DNA from 3 places in the Lysobacter cavernae genome. Region 1 is predicted to be linked to each of the others. Evidence: riboswitches for the same ligand, from Rfam matches in the RefSeq annotation. Region 1 holds a riboswitch; each other region holds the start of a gene.
What was found. A riboswitch is a leader RNA that binds a small molecule or an ion and turns the genes downstream of it on or off. The one in region 1 is predicted to bind cobalamin.
Positions count from the first base shown of each region.

Region 2: it holds a riboswitch for cobalamin, as region 1 does, so the genes downstream of both, ACFOLC_RS07515 (ribonucleoside-diphosphate reductase subunit alpha) here and btuB (TonB-dependent vitamin B12 receptor) in region 1, are expected to answer to the same signal.
Region 3: it holds a riboswitch for cobalamin, as region 1 does, so the genes downstream of both, btuB (TonB-dependent vitamin B12 receptor) here and btuB (TonB-dependent vitamin B12 receptor) in region 1, are expected to answer to the same signal.

Region 1 covers NZ_JBHRXK010000004.1:360,483-365,472, reverse strand. The annotation lists gene cobO (cob(I)yrinic acid a,c-diamide adenosyltransferase) at 1-209, opposite strand, end outside; gene ACFOLC_RS11340 (hypothetical protein) at 206-808, opposite strand; gene ACFOLC_RS11335 (hypothetical protein) at 847-1,428, opposite strand; gene btuB (TonB-dependent vitamin B12 receptor) at 1,467-3,317, opposite strand; cobalamin riboswitch at 3,431-3,676, opposite strand; gene ACFOLC_RS11325 (hypothetical protein) at 3,801-4,990, shown strand, end outside.
Region 2 covers NZ_JBHRXK010000003.1:75,479-80,468, reverse strand. The annotation lists gene ACFOLC_RS07530 (hypothetical protein) at 1-186, opposite strand, end outside; gene ACFOLC_RS07525 (HAD hydrolase-like protein) at 303-944, opposite strand; gene ACFOLC_RS07520 (phosphoglycerate kinase) at 1,003-2,178, opposite strand; cobalamin riboswitch at 2,344-2,578, shown strand; gene ACFOLC_RS07515 (ribonucleoside-diphosphate reductase subunit alpha) at 2,949-4,990, shown strand, end outside.
Region 3 covers NZ_JBHRXK010000002.1:115,207-120,196, forward strand. The annotation lists gene ACFOLC_RS04960 (efflux RND transporter permease subunit) at 1-891, shown strand, start outside; gene bioD (dethiobiotin synthase) at 948-1,646, opposite strand; gene ACFOLC_RS04970 (GAF domain-containing protein) at 1,692-2,180, shown strand; gene ACFOLC_RS04975 (TfoX/Sxy family protein) at 2,177-2,542, shown strand; cobalamin riboswitch at 2,576-2,832, shown strand; gene btuB (TonB-dependent vitamin B12 receptor) at 2,953-4,818, shown strand; gene ACFOLC_RS04985 (YidH family protein) at 4,911-4,990, opposite strand, start outside.

The DNA of each region.
Region 1 (4,990 bases):
CCGCAGCGGAAGCCGTGGCCGAGCGAACGGGCGAGCATGCCGAAGCCCGAGGAACTCTTGCCCTTGCCGTTGCCGGTGTTGACCACCACCACGCCGCGATCGATGGTGGCGCGGGCGATGCGGCGATCGACCAGTTCCTTCTTGCGCTGGGCGCGCTCGCGGTAATGCTCATCCTCGCTCAGGCCGAGGCACTCGGAGCCGCGGCTCATGCGCGTGCGCCTGTCTGCGCGCTGCTGCGCGCGTTCAGTGCACGCAGCAGCGCATACAACGCGAACGCGGCACCGACATAACCGGCCAGCGTACCCAACGCGCGCGGGTAGTACTGCGGGATGCGCGCGACGAAGCCAGCAAGGTCCGCGTCCGGGTAACGTCCCGAGAAGAAGTAGAAGCCGCCCTTGGACAACAGGTACGCCACGGTTGCGGTCATCACCAGCGCAACCGCCAGCCGTGGCACCGTGGCCCAGCGGTCGACGTGGACGCGGCGCGCGTAGACGTGGCCGCCCAGCCACAGTGCGGCGTAGGCGAACGCCAGCGCCCAGTATGCCGGTGACAGGCACCAGTCGCTGATCGTGCCCGCCGCCAGGCTGCCGAAGTCGATCAGCGACGACAGCACGAACAACGCAGGCAGCGCCCACATCGGCCGCAGCAGCGCGCCGGCGAGGAAGAACACCGCCCACGAGGCGCTCGGCAACGCGTTGACGCTGGCGAAATGCTGGCCACGCGTGCAGATCATCAATGCGGCCAGCGCCAGGCCGACCAGTATCTGGCTGCGCGCCGATTGCAACGGCAACGACGAGGTCGCTGGCATGGACTTGATACGCGACATGACCTGCTCCCGGAAGTGGATCAAACGCCGGCCGGCCACTGGCCGATGCGCCCGCGCAGCGCCCACGCCACCAGCGCATGCACCGCCAGCGCCACGACGATGTAGGCCATCGTCGTGCGCACGAACAACGGGCCCCACTGCCAGGCACGCGCGAGGTACTCGGCAAAGTGCGGCTCGGCGTAACGCCCGCCGAGCCAGTAGAACGCACCGTTGGAGATCGCGAACGACAGCGACGCGCTGACCAGGCCAACACCGGCCGCGCCCAGCATGGGGGCCCAACCGACTTGCAGGCGATCGGCATACAGCCGGCCGCCGTACCACAGCACCGCATAGGCCGGCAGCAGGAACGAGTACGCCGGGGTCACGCAGAAATCGCTGACGCCGGCGTAGTCGATCGCGATCCAGTCGATCACCACCGCCAACCCCAGGTAGGCCGCGAACTGCCAGTGCTTGCGCAGGTACAACCCGCCGAGGAAGAACAACGCCATCGACGCATCCGGCAGATGGATCACGGTACCGAAATGGTGGAAACGCGTGGCGATCATCAGCGTCGCGAACGCGACGAACAGACCGAGGTTGGCGGGTCGGGTCAACGGCTTCATCGGTGGCCTCGTGGTGGTGGTGGCGAATGGACGCCCGCTCAGCGAGCGGGTCGGTAACGCAGGGTCAGCAGGTAGTTGCGGCCGGGCTGGTTGTAGAGCGCAGCGGTTTCATACTGCTTGTCGAACACGTTGTTGGCGGCCAGCTGCAGGTTCCAGTCCGTATTGAACGCATAGCCCACGCGCAGATCGGTGAGGCCGTAGCCGCCCAGGCGCGTGGTATTGGACAGGTTGTCGTAACGCTCGCCGGCGCCGGTCACGCTGGCACCGATGCTGAAATCGCCAAAACGACGGTCGGCATCGACACGGCCGCTCTGGCGCGCGCGCCGCGGCAGGATGTTGTCGCGGTTGCGGTCGTTGCCGTCGTTGCGCGGGTCCAGCCAGGTGGCGCTGGCGCGCAGGTCCCAACCGACGAGCGTGGTATCGGCGGCCGCCTCGAAGCCCTGGATGCGGGCACGGTCGATGTTGTTGGGGCCGCCGAAATCGCCGAGGGTCACGTCGTAGGCAATCATGTCGTCGATCCTGGTATCGAACGCGTTGAGCGACCAGCCGTGCTCGCCGCGCAGGCTCAGCTCGAAGCTCTTCGAGGTCTCCGGCTGCAGTTCGGGATTGCCGTAACCGGGGAAATACAGCTCGTTGAAGGTCGGCGCCTTGAACGCACTGCCGTAGCTGGCGCCCAGGCGCAGTGCGTCGGTGAAGTCCCAGCCCCACAACACGCTGCCAGTGGTCTGGCCGCCGAACTGGCTGTCGTCGTCGCGACGCAGGCTGGCCTGCAACGACTGCGCGCCGAAGCTCTGCTGCCACTGGCCGAACAGGCCGCGGTTGATGCGCTGGTCGCGTGCATAGCGGGTGTTGCTGTCGACCTCGTCGCGCTGCCAGTCGTAGCCGAAGCTGAGCAGACCGGTGCCGGCACCGATGTCGGCCTGCAGCGAACCCAGCTCGCGGCGCGTATCGAAGTTGGACGAGTACACGCCGTTGAGATAGTTCTCGCTGAGGTCGGCGCTGCTGCCCAGGCTGGCGGTCAGCTTGAGGCGTTCGCTCGGCGTGTAGCGCACGCGGCCACCGAGCACCTGCTGCACGGTGTCGGCCTCGTTGTTGAGGCTGCCGTCGTATTCGTTGTAGCCCTCGGCTCGGAACAGGCGCGCTTCGGCGTCCCATTGCGGGCTGAAGCGGTAGCCGCCCTGCACGGTCGCCGAGTTGTTGCGGTAGCCGTCCTTGTCCGGATCGAAATTGCGCGTGCCGCGGTAAGCGTTGATGCCGTCGATGTTCTCGTGGGCAAGATTGACCGAGTACCAGCCCCCGCGCTCGTCAACGCTGCCATTGCCGCGACCGGCGACGCCGGCGGCCAGGCGCTGGCTGGCATAGCTGCCGATACCGGCGCTGAGCGTCGGTGCGAACGCACCCTGCGGCTGTCGGGTGAAGATCTGGATCACGCCGCCGAGCGCTTCGGAGCCGTACAGGCTGGAGAACGGCCCGCGCACGATCTCGACGCGTTCGATCTGCTCGACCGGGATGTCCTGCAGCGACGCGCCGCCGCTGGTGGCCGAGCCGATCTTGATGCCGTCGACCAGCACCAGCACGTGGTCGGACTCGGTGCCGCGCAGGAACAGCGAGGTCGCCTTGCCAGGACCGCCGTTGTTGGCCAGCGAAATACCGGCGCGGCCGCGCAGCAGGTCGGGCAGCGAGTTCGGCTGCAGGCGTTCGATTTCGCTGCGATCGATCACGGTGATCGCGGCCAGGGTCTGGTCCTGGGTCTGCGCGGTGCGCGTGGCGGTGACGACAACCTGGTCGAGGTCGGTGGCGGCGCCTTCGGCCAAGGCCGGGGCGGTGATGACGAACGACAGCGCGGCCGCCAATGCGGATTGGCGGAAAGACAAACGGTACGAATTCACGAACAACACTCCTTGGCCGCGCCTGCCCGCGCGGAATCGATGGCTAAGGACAGGCGGAAGGAGGTCTGGATGCGACACGCGCCAGGCATGCGCCCCATGACATCGCCCACCGCGTGTCGGGTCGCACAAAGGCCGGTCTCCGGGCTCGCGAGTGAAGGTCAAGCCGTGAAAGGGCTTGCAGCCTTCCGGTCCGCGCCTTCCCATGCGTGTGCACAGTGGCGGTGATGCGGATCGTTGTCTCGCCTACCGTTGCGGGGGCAGCTCCGGAATTGCCGGCCGTGCATGCACGACCAAAGCGCACCGGATTCCCGTTTCAACCGCTGGCCAGGCCAGCGGTCACCTCAGGCTCGCGCATCTTAGCAGCTTCATCACGGCGCGCTCTTCCGCGGCGATGGCCGTTCGGCCTCTGCCACGGCGTTGGTTTGCACAGTGACGCCCAACGGGCCGCGTGCGGCATGCATTCGGCTGTGTGGAGGAGAAACGATGAAACGGACCGCATGGATCGCCGCCGCGGGCGTCCTGATTGTCGTGGGGGTACTAGCTGTTGTTTCCGCACGACACACCGCGACGGTGGCGACAGCTCTTCCCGCCACGACCGCCAGCGCCGCGCCGACCGCGGCAATGCCCGTCGCCAGCACCGCACCAGTACGCGATGCGCCGGGCTTCTACACCGGTGAAGCCGGCCTGTCCGCCTCCGAACGCGCCGGCCGCGAGATCTGGTACAAGGCCACCGGCGGCAATTCGCGCTTCCACACCTACGTGTTCCAGCAGCGCGTCGGCATCCTGATCGACTGGTTCCGCGTGCTGCGCGCCGACCGCCGCGACGACCGCTTCGCCGCCTGGGGCCTGATCAACGACCCCGGTTGCTGCCTGCCCGGCAGCAACGGCTGCCCGGCCCGGAGCCTGGACGAAACCTACGGGTTCCAGTGGTGTCCTGGCGATGCGCAACTGCTCGCGCATGTCGGCAAGCCGGGCTACCGCGATCCGGCCTGCGACTTCGTCGACGCGCCGATGGCAGCGGACGACCCGCACCGCCGCGACCAGGACCCGCGCCAATCGGCCTGCGACCTCGCCTTCGGCACCTCGACGGGCGCATTGGGGTTCCGCAAATTCCCGAACCCGCGCTTCGACAAGGCGCGCTGGCTGGCGATCAATGGCCGGCTCGCCAGTTGGGAGGGCTACAGCCGCACGCTCTCGAGCACTCCCCAGTCCGCCGATGCGCGCGTGCGGCGCCTCGCCGACGGCTCGATCGAGCCGCCGTTCCTGATCGGCACCAGCTGCGGCTCGTGCCATATCGCCTTCGACCCGCTCAACCCGCCCAAGGACCCGGCCAATCCGACCTGGGCCAACATCAAGGGCGCGATCGGCAACCAGTACCTGCGCATCTCCGAGATGCTGGCCTCGGGCATGCCGCACGACTCGCTGGAGTACCAGATGTTCGCGCATGCGCGGCCCGGCACCAGTGACACCTCGGCCATTCCCAACGACCAGATCAACAACCCGGGCACGATCAACGCGATCATCAACCTGCACCAGCGCCCGACCTTCTCCGGCGAAGTCGTCGACAAGTGGCGCAAAGTCGCCAGTTGCAAGGACGGCGAAGCCGCGTGCTGGTGCGAGCCGGGGCGTGACAGCAAGTGCTGGCGCAAGGGCACGCAGCAGGAAACCGTGCA
Region 2 (4,990 bases), on a different contig from region 1:
GTTGTCGGAGCGCAGGCCCCAACTCCAGTTTTCAGCGCAGCCGACCGACGACGCGCCGATCACCTGGCCGTCGTCGCTGCGGTACTCGTAATAGCCGGCCAGACAACCGCCACCGCTTTGGGCCAGGGCGATGCCCGACAGCAGGGTCAGGGCAATCGCGATGAGCACGATCTTTGTGCGACGCATGATGCAGCCTCCCGGATCTGACGCGGCCTCATGGCCGCCCGCGGACGCTACGCCCAGCCTTGTCGGCAATCCATGATGACGCTCACAGCCCCGGCGGCATCAGCCACCGGCCGTCGTCAGGCCGCGATCAGGCCCGGCAATTGCGCCGGCGAGTCCGCCAGATGATCGGCACCGGCCGCGCGCAACTCGGCTTCGCCGCCAAAGCCCCACAGCACGCCGATGTTGCGCAGGCCGTGGTGGCGTGCGCCCTCGATGTCCATGCGGCGGTCGCCGATCATCCAGCACGCGTCCGGCGCCAGGTCGAGACGACGCAGGGCCTCGCCGATCAGCTGGTCCTTGTCGCTGATGCGACCGTCCTCGGTCGCGCCAATCACGTCCTCGAAGCGATGGCCGAACGGCAGGTGCGCGGCGATCTTGCGCGCATGTGGCTCATTCTTGGCGGTCACCACGGCCAGGCGATGGCCGGCGGCGTGCAGTGCCTCGATCGCCTCGCCAATGCCCGCATACAACTGGTGCTCGGCCCAGCCGTGGCTCTCGAAACGGTCGCGGTAATGCAGCACCGCCTGCTCGACCCGAGCCGGATCGTGCAGCAGCGGTGCGAAGCTGGTTCGAAGCGACGGGCCGATCCAGCGCCGCAGTTCGTCCTGCGGCGGCACCGGGTGCGCCATCTGCGTCAGCGCATGTGCGACGCAACGGGTGATGCCGACGGCGGAGTCGATCAGGGTGCCGTCGAGATCGAAGAACAGGGTGGGCTTCAAGAACGTCTCCTTCGCTTCTGTCCCCCAAGGGGACTTTCCTTCGGGCGTAGGAGCGGCTTCAGGCGCGTTGCTTGAGCGCGGCGACCGCCGGCAGCTCCTTGCCTTCGAGGAATTCGAGGAACGCGCCGCCGCCGGTGGAGATGTAGGACACGTCGTCGGCAATGCCGTACTTGTCCACGGCGGCCAGCGTGTCGCCGCCACCGGCGATCGAGAACGCGCGCGACTCGGCGATCGCATGCGCCACCGTCTCGGTGCCACGACCGAAGGCCTCGAACTCGAACACGCCGACCGGGCCGTTCCAGACCACGGTGCCGGCATCCTTGATCATCAGCGCGTAGCGCGTGGCGGTCTCCGGCCCGATGTCGAGGATCATGTCGTCGGCACCAACCTGGTCGACCGGCTTGATCGTCGCCAGCGCGTCGCTTGCGAAGGCCGGGGCGACGACGACGTCGACCGGCAGCGGAATGTCGGCGCCGCGCGCCTTGGCGTCGGCCATGATCTTCTTGGCGGTGCCGATCAGGTCGGTTTCGACCAGCGATTTGCCGACGCCATGCCCCATCGCAGCAATGAAGGTGTTGGCGATGCCGCCTCCGACGATCAGCTGGTCGACCTTGCCGACCAGCGACGCCAGCAGTTCCAGTTTGGTGCTGACCTTGGAGCCGGCGACGATCGCCAGCAGCGGTCGCGCCGGGTTGTCGAGCGCCTTGGCCAGCGCGTCGAGTTCGGCCATCAGCAGCGGGCCGCCGGCGGCGACCGTGGCGTGCTTGATCGCACCGTGGGTCGAGGCCTGGGCGCGGTGCGCGGTGCCGAACGCGTCCATCACGAACACGTCGCACAACGCGGCGTACTTCTTCGACAAAGCCTCGTCGTCCTTGCCTTCGCCGACGTTCATGCGGCAGTTCTCGAGCAGGACCAGCTGACCGGGCGCCACATCGACGCCGTCGACCCAATCCTTGACCAGCGGCACGTCGATGCCGAGCAGCTCGGACAGGCGCTGGGCCACCGGCGCCAGCGAATCGGCCTGGCTCCACACGCCTTCCTTCGGCCGGCCCAGGTGCGAGGTCACCATCACCGCCGCGCCCTTCGCCAGCGCCAGCTTCATCGTCGGCAACGCCGCGGTGATGCGCTGCTCGGAGGTGATGCGGCCGTTCTCGTTGATCGGCACATTGAGGTCTTCGCGGATCAGCACGCGCTTGCCGCGCAGGTCGAGGTCGGTCATGCGGAGGATGGACATGGGCGCTTCCGTGGTTCGAGGCCGGACGAGACGGCGTTGGCGCGGCCGCAGAGGCCGGCGCAAGGGCGCGTATTGTCCCGTCCGCGACGCCGCGCGGCAAATCGCCGGTGCAGCAAGGCCTGCCGCGTCTTCACAAGATTTTGCGTTGACGGATCATGATGACCCCACTATGTTGTGGCCGTCGGTGCCGACTTTGCGGTCGGCTGAAAAGGGAAGCCCGGTGCGGACATCAGCGTCCAAGGCCGGCACTGCCCCGCAGCGGTAAGTGGAAACGACCGCCGTCATGGCACTGGGGGCATCGCCCCTGGGAAGCGACGGCCAGTAGGTGGGAAGGTTTGTAGGGTCAAAGCCCGATCCCGTGTCCATAAGTCCGAAGACCTGCCGACAGCCGCGCGATGCACACCGCGCGGTGACCGGCCAGGGAGTCTTCGGAGGGAAGACGGTCGGTGTCGCTCCGCGATGCCCGGCATCGCGTTCGCCCGTCTCGGGCTGAGCGACACCCGCACTCCATCCTCCTGACTCCGCGCCCGCGGGGGCGTGGCCGTGCCGTCGGCGCCGCATTCGCGGTGCGTCCGATGGTGCGTCCGCGTCTTCGTGCGTCGTCCCTCGAGGGAAAGGACGACGAGCCGTGCGCCACGCACTGGAGCCTTGCCATGACCACCCTGACCGAAGCGCCTCACGCGGCGACCGCGACCGCCGCCGCGCCGAACCGTGCACCCACCGATGCCGAACCGGGCTTCGCCCTGACCCCGCCCGCCGCCAACCTCACCATGACGGTGACCAAGCGCAGCGGCCGCCGCGAACCGGTCGACCTCAACAAGATCGTGCGCGCGGTGACGCGCAACGGCGAAGGCCTGTTCGCGGTCGACCCGATGCGCGTGGCCACGCGCACGATTTCCGGCCTGTACGACGGCGCGACCACGCGCGAGCTCGACGAACTGTCGATCCGCACCGCCGCGCTGCTGACCGCCGAGGAACCCGAGTACGGCCGCCTGGCCGCACGCCTGCTGGCCGGCGTGATCGAGAAGGAAGTCGCCGGCATCGAGATCCATGCGTTCTCGCAGTCGGTGCAGCGCGGCCATGAGCTGGGCCTGATCAACGAGTGCCTGCTGACTTTCGTGCAGGCCAACGCGCGCAAGCTCAACGACGCCATCGACCACTCGCTCAACGCGCGCTTCGACTACTTCGGCCTGCGCACGCTGTACGACCGTTACCTGCTGCGCCACCCGACCGCGCGCACGGTGATCGAGACGCCGCAGCAGTTCTTCCTGCGCATCGCCTGCGCGCTGAGCGGGGACATCGGCGATGCACTCGCGCTGTACCGGCGCATGGCGCAGTTGGACTACATCCCGTCCTCACCGACGCTGTTCAACTCCGGCACCACCCACGAACAGCTGTCGAGCTGCTTCCTGCTCGACTCGCCGGAAGACTCGCTGGAAAGCATCTACAAGCGCTACATGGACGTGGCCAAGCTCTCCAAGTTCAGCGGCGGCATCGGCCTGTCGTACTCGCGCATCCGTTCGCGCGGTTCGCTGATCCGTTCCACCAACGGCCTGTCCAACGGCATCGTGCCGTGGCTGAAGACGCTCGACGCCTCGGTCGCCGCGGTCAACCAGGGTGGCAAGCGCAAGGGCGCGGCCTGTGTGTACCTGGAGCCGTGGCACACCGACGTCGAGGAGTTCCTCGAACTGCGCGACAACACCGGTGACGAGGCACGGCGCACGCACAACCTCAACCTCGCCAACTGGATCCCCGACGAATTCATGCGCCGGGTCGAGGCCGATGGTAACTGGTCGCTGTTCGACCCAGCCAGGGTGCCGCAACTGACCGACTTGTGGGGCGAGGCCTTCGACGATGCCTACCACGCCGCCGAACTCGCCGGCCTGGCGACCAAGCAGGTCAAGGCGCGCGAGCTGTACGCGCGGATGATGCGCACGCTGGCGCAGACCGGCAACGGCTGGATGAACTTCAAGGACAAGTCCAACCGCGCCTGCAACCAGACGTTGCTCTCCGGCAATGTCGTGCACCTGTCGAACCTGTGTACCGAGATCCTGGAAGTCACCTCGCAGGACGAGACCGCAGTGTGCAACCTCGGCTCGATCAACCTGTCGCACCACGTCGAACTTTTCGCCGAGGGCCCGGTGCACGGCGAGGATGGTCGCTTCGACTTCGACAAGCTGGCGCAGACCGTGCGCCTGGCCATGCGCCAGCTCGATCGCGTGATCGATCTGAATTTCTACCCGATCGAGACCGCGCGCCGCGCCAATCTGAAGTGGCGCCCGGTCGGCCTCGGCGTGATGGGCCTGCAGGACGTGTTCTTCAAGCTGCGGATGCCGTTCGACTCGGAACCGGCGCGGGCGCTGTCGAAGCAGATTGCCGAAGCCATCTATTTCCACGCGCTGTCGGCCTCCAATGAACTGGCACTGGAGCGCGGCAAGCACCCCGGCTTCGCCGACACGCGCGCGGCGCAGGGCGAGCTGCAGTTCGAGGCCTGGGGCGTGATGCCGAGCAACCCGGAGCGTTGGGACGGCCTGCGTGCACGCATCGCCAAGCACGGCCTGCGCAACTCGCTGCTGATCGCGATCGCGCCGACCGCGACGATTGCCTCGATCGCCGGCTGCTACGAGTGCATCGAGCCGCAGGTGTCGAACCTGTTCAAGCGCGAGACGCTGTCGGGCGACTTCCTCGTCGTCAACCGCTACCTGGCCGAAGAGCTGAAGGCGTTGGGCCTGTGGACACCGGAACTGCGTGACCGCATCAAGATGGCCGAAGGATCGATCCAGGGCATCGAGCAGATCCCCGAATCGCTGCG
Region 3 (4,990 bases), on a different contig from region 1:
CAGCGCAGCGACCGCCTCAACGCCGAGCAGTTGGGCAACTACTACACCCGCACCCGCGACGGCGAGCTGATCCCGCTGTCGACCATCGTCACGCTCAAGGAAAGTGCGCAGCCGCAGACGCTCAAGCGCTTCCAGCAGCTCAACGCGGTCGGCATCAGCTTCGCGCCGCGCCCGGGCGTGAGCAAGGGCGAGGCGCTGACGATCCTGGAGAACGCGGCCAAGGAAGTGCTGCCGCAGGGCTACAGCGTCGACTACGCCGGCGAGTCGCGCCAGTTCAAGCAGGAAGGCGCGGCGATGCTGGTGACGATGGCGTTCGCGCTGATCATCATCTTCCTGGTGCTGTCGGCGCAGTTCGAGAGTTTCCGCGACGCGCTGATCATGCTGGTCACCGTGCCGATGGCGATCTGCGGCGCGCTGCTGGTGCTCAACGTGCTGGCCCTGCTGAGCAACATCCTGGGCTTCGCCGGGATCGAGGCCTTCCCCGGGATGAGCATCAACATCTACACCCAGGTCGGCCTGGTGACCCTGGTCGGCGTGATCTCCAAGCACGGCATCCTGATCGTGGAATTCGCCAACAAGCTGCAACTCGACCGTGGCCTGAGCAAGCGCGAGGCGATCGAGGAAGCCGCCGCGATCCGTCTGCGCCCGGTGCTGATGACCACCGCCGCGCTGGTGTTCGCGATGGTGCCGCTGCTGATCGCCACCGGCCCGGGTGCGGCCTCGCGCTTCTCGATGGGTGTGGTGATTGCCAGCGGCATGTTGATCGGCACGACGTTCACGCTGTTCGTGCTGCCGGCGTTCTACCTGTACATGGCGCGCGACCACAGTGCGCACCGGGCGCAGACCGGCGCGGCACTGCCACCGGCGACGCCGGCACCGCAGCATGGCTGAGGCCAGTCGATGCCGTGGCACAAAGGGCGCCCAAGGCGCCCTTTGTGTTTCTGCGGTCAGCGCCGCAGCGGCGTCAGGTCGAGCAATCCAGCCGGCGCGGCTGGCGTCGGTCCCGGCAGATACGGCAGGCGCCCCAGGCACGGCACCGGCAGGCGCGGCTGCAGCAACGCGAAGTACTCGTCGCGCTCGGCCAGGCCCGGGTCGACCTCGTTGCCGATCCAGCCGAGCAGGCGCACGCCGTCGGCCGCGATCGCGCGCGCGGTCAGGCGCGCATGGCTGATGCAGCCCAGTCGCAGCCCGACCACCAGCACCACCGGCAAGTCCAGCGCGCGCACCACATCGAGCTGGTCCAGTTGCGCCGACAGCGGTGCGGCCCAGCCGCCGACGCCCTCGACCACAACCGTGTCGGCCTGCGCCGCCAGCCGCCGGTAACCGGCTTCGATGCGGTCCAGTGCCAGCACCACGCCGGCGCGGTGCGCGGCGATCTCCGGCGCGGTCGCCTCCGGCAGCGCGTACGGGTTGACGTCGTCGTAGTCCGGCAGCGGATCGCTGGCGGCCTGCAGCGCGAGTGCGTCCTCGTTGCGCCAAGCACCGTCGACACGCCCGCAGCCGCTCGCCACCGGCTTCATCCCGACCGCACGCCCCCCGTGATCGCGCAGGGCGTGGACCAGGGCCACGCTGGCGATCGACTTGCCGACGCCGGTATCGGTTCCGGTGACGTAGACACCGGCTACAAGGGGGGCGTTCGCAGGCATCGGCGCATCGTAACAGCCGCCCGCAGCGCTGCTAGACTCGACCCGATGAGCTTCTCCGCCACCGCCCTCGCCGGCAGCAAGCCGGACCAGTACACGCAGTTGCTCGCGCAAGCGCGCGCGTTGCTGCACGGCGAACGCGACCGCGTCGCCAACGCCGCCAACCTGGCGGCGCTGGTCTATCACGCGTTGCCGGCACTGAACTGGGTCGGTTTCTATTTCTTCGACGGCCGCGAGCTGGTGGTCGGTCCGTTCCAGGGCCTGCCCGCGTGCGTGCGCATCGCGCTCGACAAGGGCGTGTGCGGCGCCGCGGCCTCGACCCGGCAGACCCAGCGCATCGCCGACGTGCACGCCTTCCCGGGGCATATCGCCTGCGACTCGGCTTCCAATTCCGAACTCGTCGTGCCGCTGGTCGCGGCCGACGGCGCATTGATCGGCGTGTTCGATCTCGACAGTCCGCAACTCGACCGCTTCGACGCCGACGATCAACACGGCCTCGAGGCGATCGCACTCGCCTTCGTGGAGTCGCTGGCATGAGCACTGACAAGCTGCGCAACATCGGCCCCAAATCCGCCGCCTGGCTGCGCCAGGTCGGCCTGCGCACGCACGAGGACCTGGCCGCGGTCGGCACGGTCGAGGCCTTCATGCGGGTCAAGCGCGCCGGCTTCAAGCCGACCTTGAACCTGCTCTACGCGATCGAAGGCGCGCTGCTCGACTGCCACTGGCAGGAGATCCCGGACGAGCGCCGCAGCGAGCTGATCCTCGCCGCCGACGCCGCCACCGCCCTGCTGCCGGCGCCGCGCAACCGCCCCGCCGCCGGACCGGTGCGGACCACCGTGCTGACCGAGGACACCGTGGCGATGCCGCCGCTGTTCGACGAGCCCGAGCGCGGCGACTGACACGCGCTTTTGGCCGCCGCCAGCGGATCGCGTAGACTGCGCGCGCTTCGAGGTGACCCGGCGGCGTCCTGCCGACGGGTTGAAACGGGAAGCCGGTGACGCCACGCCCAGCGTGGCCAGCCCGGCACTGCCCCCGCAACGGTAAGCGAGTCGAATCGCGGCACACGCCACTGTCTGGCAGCTCCTCCGGGAGCGGCCGGCCCTGAAACCAGGGCCGCACGGGAAGGCGCTGCGATCGGAGGTTGCCTCCACTCGCGAGTCCGGAGACCGGCCTCGGTGCACGACTGATTGCGATGCGGAGGGCGTCGCGGCGGCGACGTCGGCGTCCCGTGCGCCTGCAACGCAGCCCCGAGTTCTCCACGCGATTCCCCCTCGCCCGCGCGGCCCTGCCGTGCGCCGGAGAACCCCAGATGTCCCTGCGAATCCTGTCCCTCACCGCCGCCTGCGCGCTGGCCCTGCCCGCCGTCGCCCGGGCGCAGGACGCCACCGACCTCGACCAGGTCTTCGTCACCGCCAACCGCACCGCGATCAGCGCCAATGACGCGCTGACCCCGGTCGAGGTGATCGACCGCGAGCAGATCCAGCGCAGCCAGGCGCGTTCGCTGCCCGACCTGCTGCGCGGCCGCGCCGGCATCACCGCGTCCAACCAGGGCGGCCAGGGCAAGCTGACCACGCTGTTCCTGCGCGGCAGCGAGTCCGACCACGTGCTGGTGCTGGTCGACGGCATCCGCATCGGCTCGGCCACTTCCGGCCTGGCATCGTTCCAGGACCTGCCGGTGGAGATGATCGATCGCGTCGAGATCGTCCGTGGCCCGCGCTCGAGCCTGTACGGCGCCGACGCCATCGGCGGCGTGATCCAGGTGTTCACCCGCCGCGACCGGGGCGCGTTCGTGCCGCGCGTGCGCGTCGGCGGCGGCAGCAACGGCCTCACCGAATACGGCGTCGGCTTCGGCGGCAGCGGCGGCCGTGGCTGGTTCGGTGCCGACTACCAGTACCGCCACACCCAGGGCATCAACGCCTGCAACGGCTCCAGCACGCTGTTTGCCGGCTGCTTCACCGAGGAGCCCGACCGCGACGGCTACACCGCCAACGCGCTGTCGCTGCGTGGCGGTCTTGATTTCAACGAGCAGTGGAGCCTGCAGGGCCACACCCTGCGCAACGAAGGGGACAACGAGTTCGACGGCAGCTTCTACAACCGCTCCGAGACCGTGCAGCAGGTGATCGGCGGCACCCTGCGCTGGCGCCCGTCCGACCGCATCGACCTGCACCTGACCGCCGGCCGAAACGTCGACGCCTCGGACAACTTCGCCGACGAGTTGTACATCGACACCTTCAGCACCGACCGCGACAGCGCCACCTTGCAGGGCGACTTCGGCATCGGCCGCGATCAGCTGCTGAGCCTGGGTCTGGACTGGCTGCACGACCAGGTCGAAAGCACCACGCAGTACGACCGCACGCAGCGCGGCAACCAGGCCGCCTTCGTCCAGTACCAGGGCCGTTTTGAAGCAGGAACGCTTGGCGAGCAGTCGCTGGAAGCCAGCGTGCGCCGCGACGACAACGACCAGTTCGGCGGCCACACCACCGGCAGTGCCGCGTGGGGCCTCGGCTTCGCGCAGAACTGGCGCGTCACCGCCGGCTACGGCACGGCCTTCCGCGCGCCGACCTTCAACGAGTTGTACTTCCCGCCGTTCGGCGGCTTCGCCAGCAGCAACCCCCACCTGCGCCCGGAAGACTCGAAGACCTGGGAACTGGGCCTGGCCTACCAGGCCACCACGTTCACCGCGCACCTGGATGCCTTCGACACCGATGTCGACGACATGATCGCCTACGACGCCTCGATGGGCGTGCCCAACAACATCGACCATGCGCGCATGCGCGGCGCCGAACTGGGCATCGACACGCAAGTGCTGGGCTGGACCGCGCGTGGCGCCATCAGCTACCTCGATGCCGAGAACCGCTCGGGCGTCTATGCCGGCAATGAACTGGCGCGCCGTGCCCGCAACAGCGCGCGCGTGGACCTGGATCGCGCCTTCGGTACATTCCGCGTCGGCGTGACCGCCACCGGCGAAGGCGCACGCTTTGATGACGTCGCCAACACCCGCCGCATGGGCGGCTACGGCACGCTCGACCTGCGCGCCGAGTACGCCTTCACGCCGTCATTGAGCTTGCAGGCACGCGTAGCCAACGTCTTCGACCGCGACTACGAGACCGCCTCGTTCTACAACCAACCCGGGCGCGAGTGGTTCCTGACGCTGCGCTACGCGCCAGCGCAGTAAGCGATACGGCACCTGCCCGCCGTCGTGGATCACGGCGGCGGGTATGTTGCCGTCAGGTGCCCGTTCGCGCCCTGACACCGAGTCGCCGCGGCTCACTGGCGAAACACCACGGCCAGCAGGCCCATCACGCCGAGCAAACCGATCAGCGTCGCCAACACCGTCGCCGGCGACC